Regions from separate parts of the Diaphorobacter sp. JS3050 genome, predicted to be linked through region 2. Evidence: predicted binding sites of a transcription regulator. Region 2 holds the regulator's gene; each other region holds the start of a gene.
The links. Region 2 encodes FNR, which switches genes on or off when oxygen is low (the NO sensors DNR and NnrR bind a similar motif). Its sites were predicted from a motif close to TTGATNNNNATCAA; they were not measured.
Positions count from the first base shown of each region.

Region 1: the regulator FNR is predicted to act here: its motif matches at 2,089-2,102, upstream of HND92_RS00480 (universal stress protein).
Region 3: the regulator FNR is predicted to act here: its motif matches at 2,082-2,095, upstream of dsrO (sulfate reduction electron transfer complex DsrMKJOP subunit DsrO).

Region 1 covers NZ_CP053553.1:109,675-113,863, forward strand. The annotation lists gene HND92_RS00470 (LysR family transcriptional regulator ArgP) at 1-908, shown strand, start outside; gene HND92_RS00475 (TetR/AcrR family transcriptional regulator) at 979-1,611, shown strand; gene HND92_RS00480 (universal stress protein) at 1,612-2,034, opposite strand; gene HND92_RS00485 (metallophosphoesterase) at 2,147-2,992, opposite strand; gene HND92_RS00490 (LysR family transcriptional regulator) at 3,009-3,980, opposite strand; gene HND92_RS00495 (hypothetical protein) at 4,104-4,189, shown strand, end outside.
Region 2 covers NZ_CP053553.1:1,274,772-1,278,960, forward strand. The annotation lists gene ccoG (cytochrome c oxidase accessory protein CcoG) at 1-593, shown strand, start outside; gene HND92_RS06290 (FixH family protein) at 655-933, shown strand; gene HND92_RS06295 (hypothetical protein) at 1,010-1,297, shown strand; gene fnr (fumarate/nitrate reduction transcriptional regulator Fnr) at 1,339-2,082, opposite strand; gene hemN (oxygen-independent coproporphyrinogen III oxidase) at 2,254-3,636, shown strand; gene HND92_RS06310 (sulfite exporter TauE/SafE family protein) at 3,640-4,189, shown strand, end outside.
Region 3 covers NZ_CP053553.1:1,623,506-1,627,694, forward strand. The annotation lists gene HND92_RS07960 (tetrathionate reductase subunit A) at 1-78, opposite strand, end outside; gene nrfD (NrfD/PsrC family molybdoenzyme membrane anchor subunit) at 179-1,222, opposite strand; gene dsrO (sulfate reduction electron transfer complex DsrMKJOP subunit DsrO) at 1,240-2,022, opposite strand; gene HND92_RS07975 (2'-5' RNA ligase family protein) at 2,438-3,043, shown strand; gene putA (trifunctional transcriptional regulator/proline dehydrogenase/L-glutamate gamma-semialdehyde dehydrogenase) at 3,109-4,189, opposite strand, start outside.

The sequences.
Region 1 (4,189 bases), 1.2 Mb from region 2:
GCACATTTGACCCCGCTGCCCTGGAATGCCTGGCCGCCATCGTCGAAGAGGGCGGTTTCGAGCGCGCCGCGCGCCGCCTGAACATCACCCAGTCCGCCGTGTCGCAGCGCCTGCGTGCGCTGGAGGCGCAGGTGGGGTCGGTGCTCATCGTGCGCAGCCGGCCGCTCAAGCCCACTTCGGCTGGGCAGTTGCTGCTCAAGCACACCAAGCAGTTGCGCCTGCTGCGCGCCGACCTGGAGCGCGATCTGCAGGACCTCATGCCCAGCGGGCGCGGCGGCGGCCGCGAGGAAGAGCGCATCGCCATCGCCATCAACGCTGACAGCATCGCGACCTGGGCGGTGGACGCGCTCGGCGATCTGGTGCGCCAGCGCCTGCCGCTGGAGATCATTGCCGACGACCAGGACTTCACGCAGGAGTGGCTGCGCTCGGGCCAGGTCATGGGCTGCGTGACGACGTTGAAGAGCGCGCTGCGCGGCTGTCGCATGGTGCCCCTGGGCGCGATGCAGTACGTCGCCGTGGCCGCGCCAGAGCTGGCGCGCCGCCAACTGCCGCAAGGGCTCACGGCGCACAACTTCCGCGACGTGCCTTTCGTCTCGTTCAACCGCAAGGACGATATGCAGGCCGAGTTCGTCACGCGCACCTTTGGCCTGAAACGCGTGTCGCTCAGCCGCGTATTCGTGCCCAGCTCGGAGGGCCAGGTGCGCGCCGTGGCCGCGGGCTGGGGCGTGAGCGTGGTGCCCGAGCTGCTCGCGCGCCCCTGGCTGCAGCAGGGCCGGCTGGTGGACCTGGCGCCGGGCCATACGCTGCCCATCCAGCTGTACTGGCACTCATGGAACCTGGAGTCGGAAGTGCTGGATGCGCTGGCCGATGCGCTCACCAGCGCGGCGGCGCAGTACCTGTCGGCCTGACGGCACACGCGGATGGGGGTCTTTAGGGTTATCGGCCTGCGCGGGGTGAAGGCTCGCTAACATCGCCCGCATGAACACGTTGCAGCCGCCCCGTCCGTCCTTCAAGGAGCAGATGCTCCGGGCGCGCGAGGATGCCATCGTGGAGGCCGCGAGCCGCCTGCTGGGCGAAAAAGGCTTCGAGACCATGACCGTGGACGAGGTCGCCGCGGCCGTGGGCATTGCCAAGGCCAGCCTGTACAAACACTTTGCCGGCAAGGACGACCTGTGCTCGGCCGCCATGGTGCATGTAGTGGAGCGCCTGCAGCGCTTTCTGGCGGCGCTGCCGGCCGAACTGGGCGCCATGCAGCGCCTGCACGCGCTGCTGTGCTGGACGCTGCAGTTGCAACTGGCCGACGAGGTGCCGCTGCTGCCCAGCCGCAACTCCGCGCTGGCCCAGGCGCTGCGCGCCTGCGACGCCTACCAGGCATCGATGCAGGAGGTGCATGCCTGCATCCTCGGCTGGATCGTCGAGGCACAGGCCCAGGGACAGCTGCGGCGCGAGTTGCCGCCCGATGTGATCCTGTGTGCGCTGCTGGCGCGCAATGCCGATCCCATGCTCGGCATGCTGCGCGACCGCGGCTATGCGGACGAGCGCATCATCGACTGGGCCGCGGACACCTGCCTGAGCGGCCTGGCGAGCGGCCCCGCCATGCGGGTGGCCTGATCAGCGCACCAGCAGTACCGGCACCTGGCAGTTGGCCAGCACCTGCGTGCTGACCGAGCCCATCACCAGCTTGCCCAGCGAGCCGTGGCCGTGCGTGCCCATGACGATCAGGTCGTACTTGCCGGACTCGGCCACCTTGGCGATGGTCTCGCCCGCCGGGCCCACCTTGGTCATGGTCTTGAGCTGCACGCCATGACGCGCCATGAACTTCACGACGGGCGACAGCACCTTTTCGCCTTCCTCAGCGTGGTACTTGTCCACGACTTCCTTGCCGAGCGCGGCGCGCGCGCGGGGAGGCAACTGGGGCTGCACGGTGATGGCCGTGTAGGTGTGTGAGCTGCCCAGCATCTCGTCGTGAGCGGCCAGGTAGGCCAGCATTTTCTTGGTGTAGATGCTGCCGTCGACAGCAAGCAGGATGTTCATTCGAAGTGCTCCGGAAACGAGAAATCAGACTAATCCGCGCTGGCGCCTGTTGTCTTGACTTCAGTCATATTTTTGATGCGGTGCGCGGTGGCGGGCGCAGGGCCCGCACGCATCATACGGTGAGCACGCAGTGCGGCTGAAAGGTTGCCTGCTCCCCCTTGCGGGCATAGCCCAGCGGGTTGGCCACTATGCGGCAGCTCCAGGGCGTGCCGTCCACGCGGGCCCCGCGCACCAGGTAGTCGCTGGGGGCATGCAGATGGCCGTGCAGCCACAGCTGGGCGTGGGGCAGGCAGTCGTCCAGCGCATTGCAAAACCCCGCTGTGCCCGGCACCAGGCCGTAGCGCGGATCGGCGCTGAGCAGACTGGGCGCGAAGTGCGTGACGGCCACCGTCGTGCCCGCAAAGGGCTGTGCGAGCGCGTTGCGTAGCCAGGCCTGGCAAACCAGGGCCTGTTCGCGCACCTCGGCTGCAAGGAAGGGCACACCCTGGCGGGTGCTGCCAGTCTTGGAGAGATAGAAATTGGCCGCGCGGAACGCCTTCTCGCGCCGCTGCAGTCGCTGGCCCGGGTCGGTGATCGCCGCGTGATCGGCCAGCGCGTCGAAGTCGCTCCACAGCGTCGTTCCAACGAAGCGGACCCCCTGCAGCACCATGCTCTCACGCTCCAGCCAGATCAGCCCCAGCCGGTCGCAGATGCGGCGCAGGCGCGCATGCGCGGCGTCGAAGTCCTGCGTGTCGTATTCATGGTTGCCAGGGACGAAGACCACTGGCGTGGGCCATCCGGCGTACTGCGGCAGAGGGGAGAAGCGCGCCAGGCCGAAGTCGTCGTCCGACAGCAGCGAGCCGGCCTGGTAAGAGCCGATGTCGCCGGCCAACACCAGGACATCGGCGCCAACGGCGGGGCTGGGGGTGAAATGCGGGTGGGCTTCCAGGTGCAGGTCGGACAGCAGTTGCAGCTTCATGGGTGAGTGGGTGGGGTCAATCCTGGCGGTGGATGGGGGCGGGCGTGTTGCGCGCGGCGCGCGCAATCGCCTCGCGCAGCCAGCGGTGGGCGGGGTCGTGGTTGCGCCGGCGGTGCCACAGTGCGTCCACGTGCACGGGCGGCAGCGTCATGGGCAGCGGGCGCCACACCAGTTCGTCGCGCACGCTGGCCACGCCGACGAAGTGGCGCGGCAGCACGGTGAGCAGGTCCGTGGTGGCCACCACCCGTCCCGCGGTGAAGAACTGGTTCACGGTAAGCACGATGCGGCGTTCACGTCCCAACGCGGCCAATGCCCCGTCGATGAAGCCGAAGGGCTTGCCCGAGAAGCTCACCAGCAGGTGGCGCGCGGCGCAGTACAGGTCCAGCGTCATCGGCACGGCGGCCAGCGGGTGGTCCGCGCGCATCACGCACACGTACTGGCCATCATAGAGGCGGGTGCTTTCGTGCGCCACCACGTTGTCCGACTGCGCCCGCGCCGTGAGGTCGGCCAGCACGGCGGGGAAGTAACCCACGGCCATGTCGGCGCTCTCCTCGTCCAACAGGCGGCGCGGGTCGCGCGTGGTCAGCGGCACCACGCGCAGCGAGACGCCGGGGGCCTCGCGTTCCACGATCTCGATGAGTGGCGGGATCAGCGTGGCACCCGTGGCGTCGGCCATCGCCAGAACGAAGGTCGTCTGAGCGGACGCCGGGTCAAAGCGCCCGGGGGAAAGTGTCTCCTGCAACTGTGCCAATGCGTGCCGTACGGCGGGCCACAGGGCCAGTGCCCGCGGCGTGGGCTCCACGCCGTGGCCGCGCCGCGTGACCAGCTCGTCGCCCAGCACCTCGCGCAACCGGCGCAGTGCGTTGCTCACGGCGGGCTGTGTGATGGCCAGTTTCTCGGCGGCGCGGGTCAGGTTGCGCTCGGCCATGACCTCGTCAAAGACGCGCAGCAGATTGAGATCCAGCGTGCGAAAGTTCAATGGCTGCATGCCGCAATCATCACACGGATGAATATGGGTGATTCAACATATAAATTAGACACAAACCAGGGTAAACCCTAGTATTGCTGCACCGCCCGGCAATTTCGCCAACAGTGGCGTACGAGTCGCATCATGACGAAGTTTGTACACATCGATGTTCCTGTCCAGCACCACGGCATTGCACGCATTGAAGAGGCCGCAAGCCATCTGAAGCAAAC
Region 2 (4,189 bases):
TCTGCCCAACGGGTATCGATATTCGCAACGGACTGCAATACGAATGCATTGGTTGCGGTCTCTGCGTGGACGCTTGCAATACCGTGATGGATAAGATGAAGTATCCGCGCGGGCTGATTCGTTTCTCGACGCAGAACGGCGTCAAGAACCACTGGACCCAATCGCAAATGCTCAAACGCGTGCTGCGACCCCGTGTGTTGTTCTATTCAGCGGTGCTGGTGGTGTTGTGCATCGGCATGCTGGCCAGCTTGGTGGTACGCACCCCGTTGAAGGTGGACATCGTGCGCGACCGCGCTGCGCTCTCGCGCATCGTGGCGGGAGGCAAGCTGGAAAATATCTACCGGCTGCAGATCATGAACGCCACGGAGGGGGCGCAGCGCTACACCATCAGCGCCCACGGCATGGAAGGGCTGGAAGTGGCGTCCGAGACCGCAATTGACATCGGACCGGCGGAATCCCGATGGGTGGTTGTCCGTCTTCAAATTCCGTATGGCTCAGCATCTCCTGGATCGCATACGGTGTATTTCGATATTCAAGCGCAGGGTGATAAAGCCCAAGTGGCAGAGAAATCCGTGTTCCTTGTACCCCGCTGAAGGCGGTCGTGGAATGCAAATGAACAAGCTGTGCTCATAAATGAGCGAGGAGTTGGTATAAATGCCGAGTAATTCCCCCATGAATCTGGAAGACGCAGGAAAGCCTTGGTGGACGTTTGGCCATGTCTGGCTTGTCATCGCGGGGCCGGTGATTGTCATCATTGCGGGCTTCGTGACCCTCTGGCTGGCCGTGAGCCAACCTGACCCCGTCATCGCGGAAGACTATTACCAACGGGGATTGAACATCAACGAGACCCTGAAGGAGTCTGGGGGCGACATGACGCCTGCCATGAAGGGGCGCAACCATGCAGCTACTCCGCTGGAGGATCAACCGCGCTGACCGGCAGGGCGAGTCCTCTTTGCATGCCGGAGAACAGATGCTAGGCTGTCAACTACACCTGCTAGGAGATGGGCGAATGTGGATGCAACGATTGATGTGGATCGCGTGGCCGGCCTTTTTGATGGCGGGCGTCATGGAAATGGTGGTGTTCGCCTTCGTGGATCCAGAAGCGCTGCAGTGGTTTGATCAACCCCTGCATCTCTCGCGCGAAGGTGTGTATACCATCGCCTTCTTCACGTTCTGGTTCGTACTCATGGCTTCCAGCGCATTGACGACGCTGTTGTCACTCTCGCCCTTTGAGTTGAATCGCTGCCCCGTGCCCAAAGGGGCGCGGCCGGCTGATTGCGCCAAATACGTTTCCTGATCTTTCCGCCGATCAGTTATGAATGAGCAAAAAACCGAGGCTTAATGGCAGGCTTGCTGGCTGTTGACAATTCGCTTCAGCGCATCGGTATCGACGATGCGCACATGGCGCTGTTTTACTTCCACAATACCTTCTTCCACGAACTTCGAAAACGTGCGGCTGACGGTTTCCAGTTTCAATCCCAGGTAGCTGCCGATCTCTTCGCGTGTCATGCGCAGCACCAATTCGGATTGTGAGAAACCCCGGGCATGCAAGCGTTGTACGAGATTCAACAGGAATGCGGCAAGGCGTTCCTCGGCACGCATACTCCCCAGCAACAGCATGACCCCATGCTCGCGAACAATCTCGCGGCTCATGATCTTGTGCACATGGTGCTGTAGTGCCGTTACTTCGCGCGACAACTCTTCAATACGATCGAAAGGCATGACGCATACTTCGGCGTCTTCAAGCGCTACCGCATCGCAAGTGTGACGGTCGCTCACGATGCCATCCAGGCCGATGATCTCGCCCGCCATTTGAAAACCTGTCACTTGGTCGCGACCGTCTTCGGTGGCGACACAGGTCTTGAAGAATCCGGTGCGGATGGCAAAAAGGGATGTGAAGGGTTCACCGTTCCGGAAAAGCGTGCCGCCACGCTTGATCTTGCGTCGTACAGCAACAATGTCATCGATGCGCTTGAGTTGCTGGTCGTCCAGACCCACGGGCATGCACAGCTCACGCAGATTGCAGTTTGAGCAGGCAACTTTGATGGTCTGGAGATTCGTATGCATGGGAACCCTGTTCATGGCTTGAGCTTACCTCTGAACGGCTGGGAGACATGGAATGCCGTAGGCCGTTGGACGACTTTGAGCCGAAGTCAAATTGTCGCCACAAGGACCTTATGGGCGCTTGATCAACGTCAAGGACTCATGGGGGACTCTACGGCACAGTGATATGAAAGTGCAAGGAATCCCGTCATGACCGTTGTTACAACAGAGCTCCTGCGTCGCTTTGACGTCCCAGGGCCGCGCTACACCTCTTATCCGACTGCTGATCGTTTTGTCGAGGCTTTTGGCGAGCGGGAATACATCCTTGCGCTGCAGCAGCGTCGCGTGGGGTCGGTAGCCAAGGCGATGCCTTTGTCGCTTTATGTCCACATCCCGTTTTGTGAATCGCTGTGCTATTACTGCGCGTGTAACAAGATCATTACCCGGCATCCAGAGCGGGCAGAGGTCTACTTGCGTTACCTCAGCCGTGAGATCGACCTGCATACGGCGCACTGCGGTGTGGGTCAGCATGTGAGCCAGCTGCATTTCGGCGGAGGCACGCCTACTTTTCTGACGGATGACGGTTTGCGCGAACTGATGGGCATGCTGAGGCGCAGTTTCGTCCTCGTTCCGGGGGGGGAGTACTCCATAGAAGTGGACCCCCGGACCGTGGATGAAGCGCGGCTGGGATTGTTGGCGGAGCTGGGTTTCAATCGCCTGAGCTTTGGCGTGCAGGATTTCGACCCTGAAGTACAAAAGGCCGTGCACCGCATTCAGCCTGCCGAAAAGGTGTTCGCGTTGGTCGATGCGGCTCGCAAGCTCGGGTTTGAATCGGTGAACGTGGATTTGATCTACGGGCTGCCGCGACAGACACCGGAGTCGTTTGATTGCACCTTGGCGCAGGTAGCCGAGCTGCGGCCAGACCGGATCGCGCTGTATGCGTACGCTCACTTGCCAGAACGCTTCAAGTCGCAGCGACGCATCATCACGGCCGAGTTGCCCATGGCTTCGGCCAAGGTGTCCATGCTGGCCCGGTCACTTGATGTGTTCCAGGAAGCCGGCTACGTCTACGTGGGCATGGACCATTTTGCGCTGCCTGACGATGCGCTGGCGGTGGCCAAGCGGCAAGGCAGGCTGCACCGCAATTTCCAAGGCTATAGCACGCAGCCCGATTGCGACCTGATTGGTCTGGGCGTTTCTGCCATCGGGCGCGTGGGCGCTACTTACAGCCAAAATGTGAAAACGCTGGACGAGTATTACGACTGCATTAACCAGGGGCATTTGCCTGTGGTGCGCGGGCTGGCGTTGACCAAGGACGACTTGGTGCGCCGCGCAGTCATCATGGCGTTGATGTGCCAAGGTGAATTGCTGTTTGAGCCGTTGGAACAGTCCTGGCTGATTGATTTCCGCAGTTATTTCGATGCGGAATTACAGCAACTGCAAGAAATGGCGGCTCAGGGCTTGGTGAAAATCAGTGATGAGGGCGTTGAAGTCACGCCCATGGGATGGTATTTCGTGCGCGGCGTGGCCATGGTGTTCGACAAGTATCTACAGGCTGACCGTAACCGCGCTCGCTTTTCCCGGATTATTTGATCCATGCTGTGGGCGCTGGCCACGACGGCCTTCCTGATGGGGCTGATGGGAGGGGCTCACTGTTTGGCGATGTGTTCTGTTCCCTGCGCGGCGCTTACGGGGCTGGGTGGCACGCCGGACGCCACCCACACCATTCAATGGGCGTCCCGCCGCGGAATCCTCCAACGGGTAGCGCAGTTTCACGTGGGGCGCCTGATTGGCTACGGCGCCGCAGGGGCGGTGGTTGCGCTGGCTATGGAGCAACTCGCATGGCTGGGGCAAAGCACCTCGGCATTGCGCCCCCTTTGGACGCTGATGCACGTGCTCATCCTCGCGTGGGGCGGGATGATGATGGTGCAAGCGCAGCAGCCCTTGTGGGTTGAGCGGGCGGGGCGTGCTGCCTGGGCGAAGGTCAAGCCCTTGGTCTCTCGGCCTGGCGGGCTCCTGACCGCGGGTGTGGCCTGGGCGCTCCTGCCATGCGGCCTGCTGTATACCGCACTGTTGACTGCCGCACTCAGCGGAAGCGTGCTCCGCGGAGCCTTGTGCATGGTCCTGTTTGGCGTGGGAAGTGGTG
Region 3 (4,189 bases), 350 kb from region 2:
GCGCAGCAGCAGGCGGCGGCGGTTGGCGTCGGGGTGGGCCTCGGTCTCGGGAGAGGAATGCGGTTTCTTGTCAGTCATGGTCTGTACCTTCAAGGGCAGCGCCAGCGGGTATCACTTCAGTATTGATAGCTGCTCGCGCTTGCTGATATTGCGCTAAAGGCCGATTTGTCTATGAATTTCAGGCGGCGGTGGCCGTGGGTGCCTTGCGGGCCGGGAACAGCTCCAGCGCCCAGCTCGCCAGCCCGACCAGTGCCACGCACAGGCCTGCCACACCCACCATGCCCAGCAGCCCGTCGCCGCCCAGGGGCATGTGGTACAGGTACAGGCCCGCGCCGAACTTCGGCACGCCCTGCACGCCCATGAACAGCGCCCAACGGAAGGCCCAGGCGGCGGCCAGCCCCAGGCCCAGCACCAGCGTGTAGCCCTTGGCATGCAGGCGGTGGCGCCCGCGCAGCAGCGCGCCCAGCACGGCGGCGCCACCGACGGCCGAGCCGATCATCGTCAGGCGCCACACGGGGAAGTCGTTCCACAGGCGCAGCGCGGCGTTGAACGAGGGGCTGTCGCCGCCCAAGCCGCTCGCGGCCCAGGCCAGCGCCACCACCAGCAGCGCGCCGGCCAGCGCCAGGCCCATGCCGCGCAGCGTCTGCAGCGCTTCAGCGCCGGGGCGCAGCGCGGCGGGCAGGAAGCGCTCCAGCACGAAGGCCGCGCCCACGGTGGCCAGCCAGCCGGTCAGCGCCAGGTTGACGGGCACCCACAGCGTGTTCCACAGCGGGCGCGAGCGCACCACCATCATCTCGGCGCCGGTATAGACCGAAATGGTGAGCGCCGAGAGCACGAGCAGCGGCGCCAGCAGGCGCATCCAGCCAGTCTTGCCCAGCCACCAGGCGGCGCACATGGCCACGCTGAGCGTGACGAACACCGGCAGCAGCAGCGCGCCGACCGACATCCACGACCAGGGCGTGAAGTGCGCATAGAAGTGCCAGAAGCGCGCGGGCTGGTGGAGGTCGGCCAGCAGCGACACGGGGGCGGCAATGGCGCTGACGGCCAGCGTCAGCACGGCCGCGGGCAGCAGGCGCTGCAGCGTGCCGCCGTCTTTGCCCCAGGCGCACAGCGCGGCCAGGATGGCGGCGCCGGTGGCCACGCCGACCAGGAAGAAGTACTGCACGGCCCAGGGCAGCCAGGCCGCCTCGTAGTGCGGGGTCAGGAGTTCGATGATTTGCATGGTGCGCTCCTTGGGGTTCAGTGGTCGGACAGCAGGCGCACGCTGGCCTGGCCGTCCACGCCGTTGACGAACGCATCGGGCAGGCCGATGTAGTACACGCGCGGCGAAGTGTTCATGCCGGGCTTGAGCACCTTGAGGTCTTCCTTGTGTTCGGCCATGCGGCGGTTGATCTCGCTGCCCTGGTCGTTCAGGTCGCCGATCACGCGCGCGCCGCCCACGCAGCTTTCCACGCAGGCGGGCAGCAGGCCGGCCTCCAGGCGGTGCTCGCAGAAGGTGCACTTGTCGGCCGTCTGCGTCTCGTGGTTGATGAAGCGCGCGTCGTACGGGCAGGCCTGCACGCAGTAGCCGCAGCCCACGCAGCGCTCGTTGTCCACCAGCACGATGCCGTCGGTGCGCTGGAAGGTGGCCTGCACCGGGCACACGGGCACGCAGGGCGGCTCGTCGCAGTGGTTGCACAGGCGCGGCAGGCTGACCATGGCGGGCGCGCTGCCGTCATCCTTGTTGATCTCGTACTGCAGCACCGTGGTGCGGAACTGGCCGATGGGCGGCTGGTTCTCCACCGAGCAGCTCACCGTGCAGGCTTGGCAGCCGATGCACTTGCGCAGATCCACCAGCATGCCGAAGCGCTTGCCCTCCATGCCGGGGCGGCGCGGCGGCTGGCCCGGCGCGAAGGGTGTGGCGGCCTGGCTGGCGCCGGCCAGGCCAAAGGCGGTGGCCAGGCCGACGAGTTCTTGCAGGAAGGTGCGCTTGCCGGGTTGCGGCGCGGCGCAGGCGGTGGGGGAGGGGGGACTTTTTGACATAAATACTTTGAATATTTACTGCGTAGATGCATTATTCTCCTCGCATCCTGATTATCCGTTTGATTAACGTCAAATGACTTTGTTGATATTCTTCTTGGATTGTTTTGGTTAAACTTTTTTAGTTTATTAATTGAAAATTAATGAAATATTAAATAATCCCGAGCAATTGCGTATGGAATGTGGAGCGGCCGCAAACGGCCATACGTGCGGGTTCCGGGCCCCGCGGGAAGTCAGCCTTCTGGGCTTGGGGATACGAATGCCATCCTGGGTACCAAAATCCGAAAATTGCCGATGAATGGGCGGTGAGGCGATATGCCTCAATTGCCGCCATTCCGATTAAAAATATCGGTTATTGCCCGCGCCGGCGGAGTGCCTGTTACCCACAAGGGCCAGGGGCGGCGCTACAGTGGGGCGCATGGACGCTCACCAACTGCCGCTCGCCGGCGTGGAGCCCGATGCGCCACGCCCCAACCACCATCTTTTCTTTGCCGTGCTGCCCGAGCCCGGAGCGGCGCAGGCTGCGGCCGATCTGGCGCAGACGCTGATTGCGCGGCACGACCTGCAGGCGCAGGTGCGCGCGCAGCGCCTGCACGCCACGCTGCTGTCGCTGGGGTGGGAGCCTGCGCTGTCGCCCCGGCATCTGCAGTGGGCGCGCGACGCGGCGCAGCAGGTGCGGGCGAGGGCGTTCTCGCTGCGGTTCGATCGGGTGTTGAGCTTTCGCCGCGCGCCGCAGGCCAAGCGGCCCTGCGTGCTCTGCGGCCCCGCCGACGGGCAGCAGGGCTTCATCGCGTTGTACGAGGCGCTGCACACGGCGCTGTGGTCGCAGGTGCGGGGGCTGGACGGCGTGCCCCATGCGCCGCACATCACCCCGCACATGACGCTGTGCTACAGCCGCCAGGCCGCGCCCGAGCAACCCGTGCCGCCGCTGGAATGGACGGTGCGCCGCTTCGTGCTGTTGCACAACCTGCGCGGCTCGCCCGGCCCTTACGAGGTGTTGGGCGAATGGCCGCTGGCGGATTGATTGCTATCGTTTATATAGCTGTTGGCGCTTGATGGATAAGCGCTAGAGGCCAATTTACCCTGGCATCACGCCATGGTCATCAGGCTGGCATTGCCGCCTGCCGCCGTGGTGTTGATGCTGACCGCGCGCTCCAGCAACAGGCGCAGGGGCGCCTGCAGTGCGTCGGCGGGGCCGTCCACCGCCGTCACGCCCACGATGGGGCCGGGGCGCAGGGCCACGCGCTGGCATTCCACGCGGCGCGTGTCCGGGCTGCCGCTATGCAGCACGGCGTCGTAGCCCAGGCCATCGCCGCGCCAGTCGGACACCAGGGCGATGCGCGCCCGCACCTCGCTCGGCAGCGTGGCGCACAGGGCCTGAGCGTCCTGCGGCCAGAGCGCAAGCGCGCCCGCGGCCAGCACCGCGCTCAACTGCAGCAGCAGCGCCTCGTCCGTGTCGGCCAGGCACAGCACGCGTTCGCGCGGCAGCAGCCGATAGGTGTTGCGCTCGCCGGTGGGGCCGGGCAGGGTGCAGGCCAGGCCCGCGCAACTGGCCTGCGCCTGGGCCGCGCAGGCCTGTGCCAGCGCTGCGTTGCCTTGCGCATGGGCCCAGTGCTCCAGCGCCGACAGCGGGGCGAGCAGCGCGGGCTGTGCGCTGGCGTCGGGCACCTGCACGGCCGTCGCCGCCAGCGCGCCGTGCGTGGCGTTGGCCGGGTGGCGCGACAGCAGGCGCAGCAGATACAGCGGGCCGCCTGCCTTGGGGCCCGTGCCCGACAGGCCCTCGCCGCCGAAAGGCTGCACGCCGACCACGGCGCCCACCATGTTGCGGTTCACATAGACGTTGCCGGCCGTGCTGTGGGCCAGCACCTGGGCCACGGTTTCGTCGATGCGGGTGTGCAGACCCTGGGTGAGGCCGTAGCCCGTGGCGCTGATCTGCGCGAGCAGCGCGTCCAGCTCGCCGCGCTCGTAGCGCACCACGTGCAGCACGGGGCCGAAGACCTCGCGCTCCAGCTCGGTGATGCTGTTCAGCTCGATCAGCGTGGGCGGCACGAAGGTGCCATGCGCCGTGCCCTGCCCACCGGCATGGCTTTGGAACACCGGCCGGCCGCTGGCGCGCAGGCGCTCGATGTGGCGCGCGATCGTGGCGCGCGCCTCCTCGTCGATCACCGGG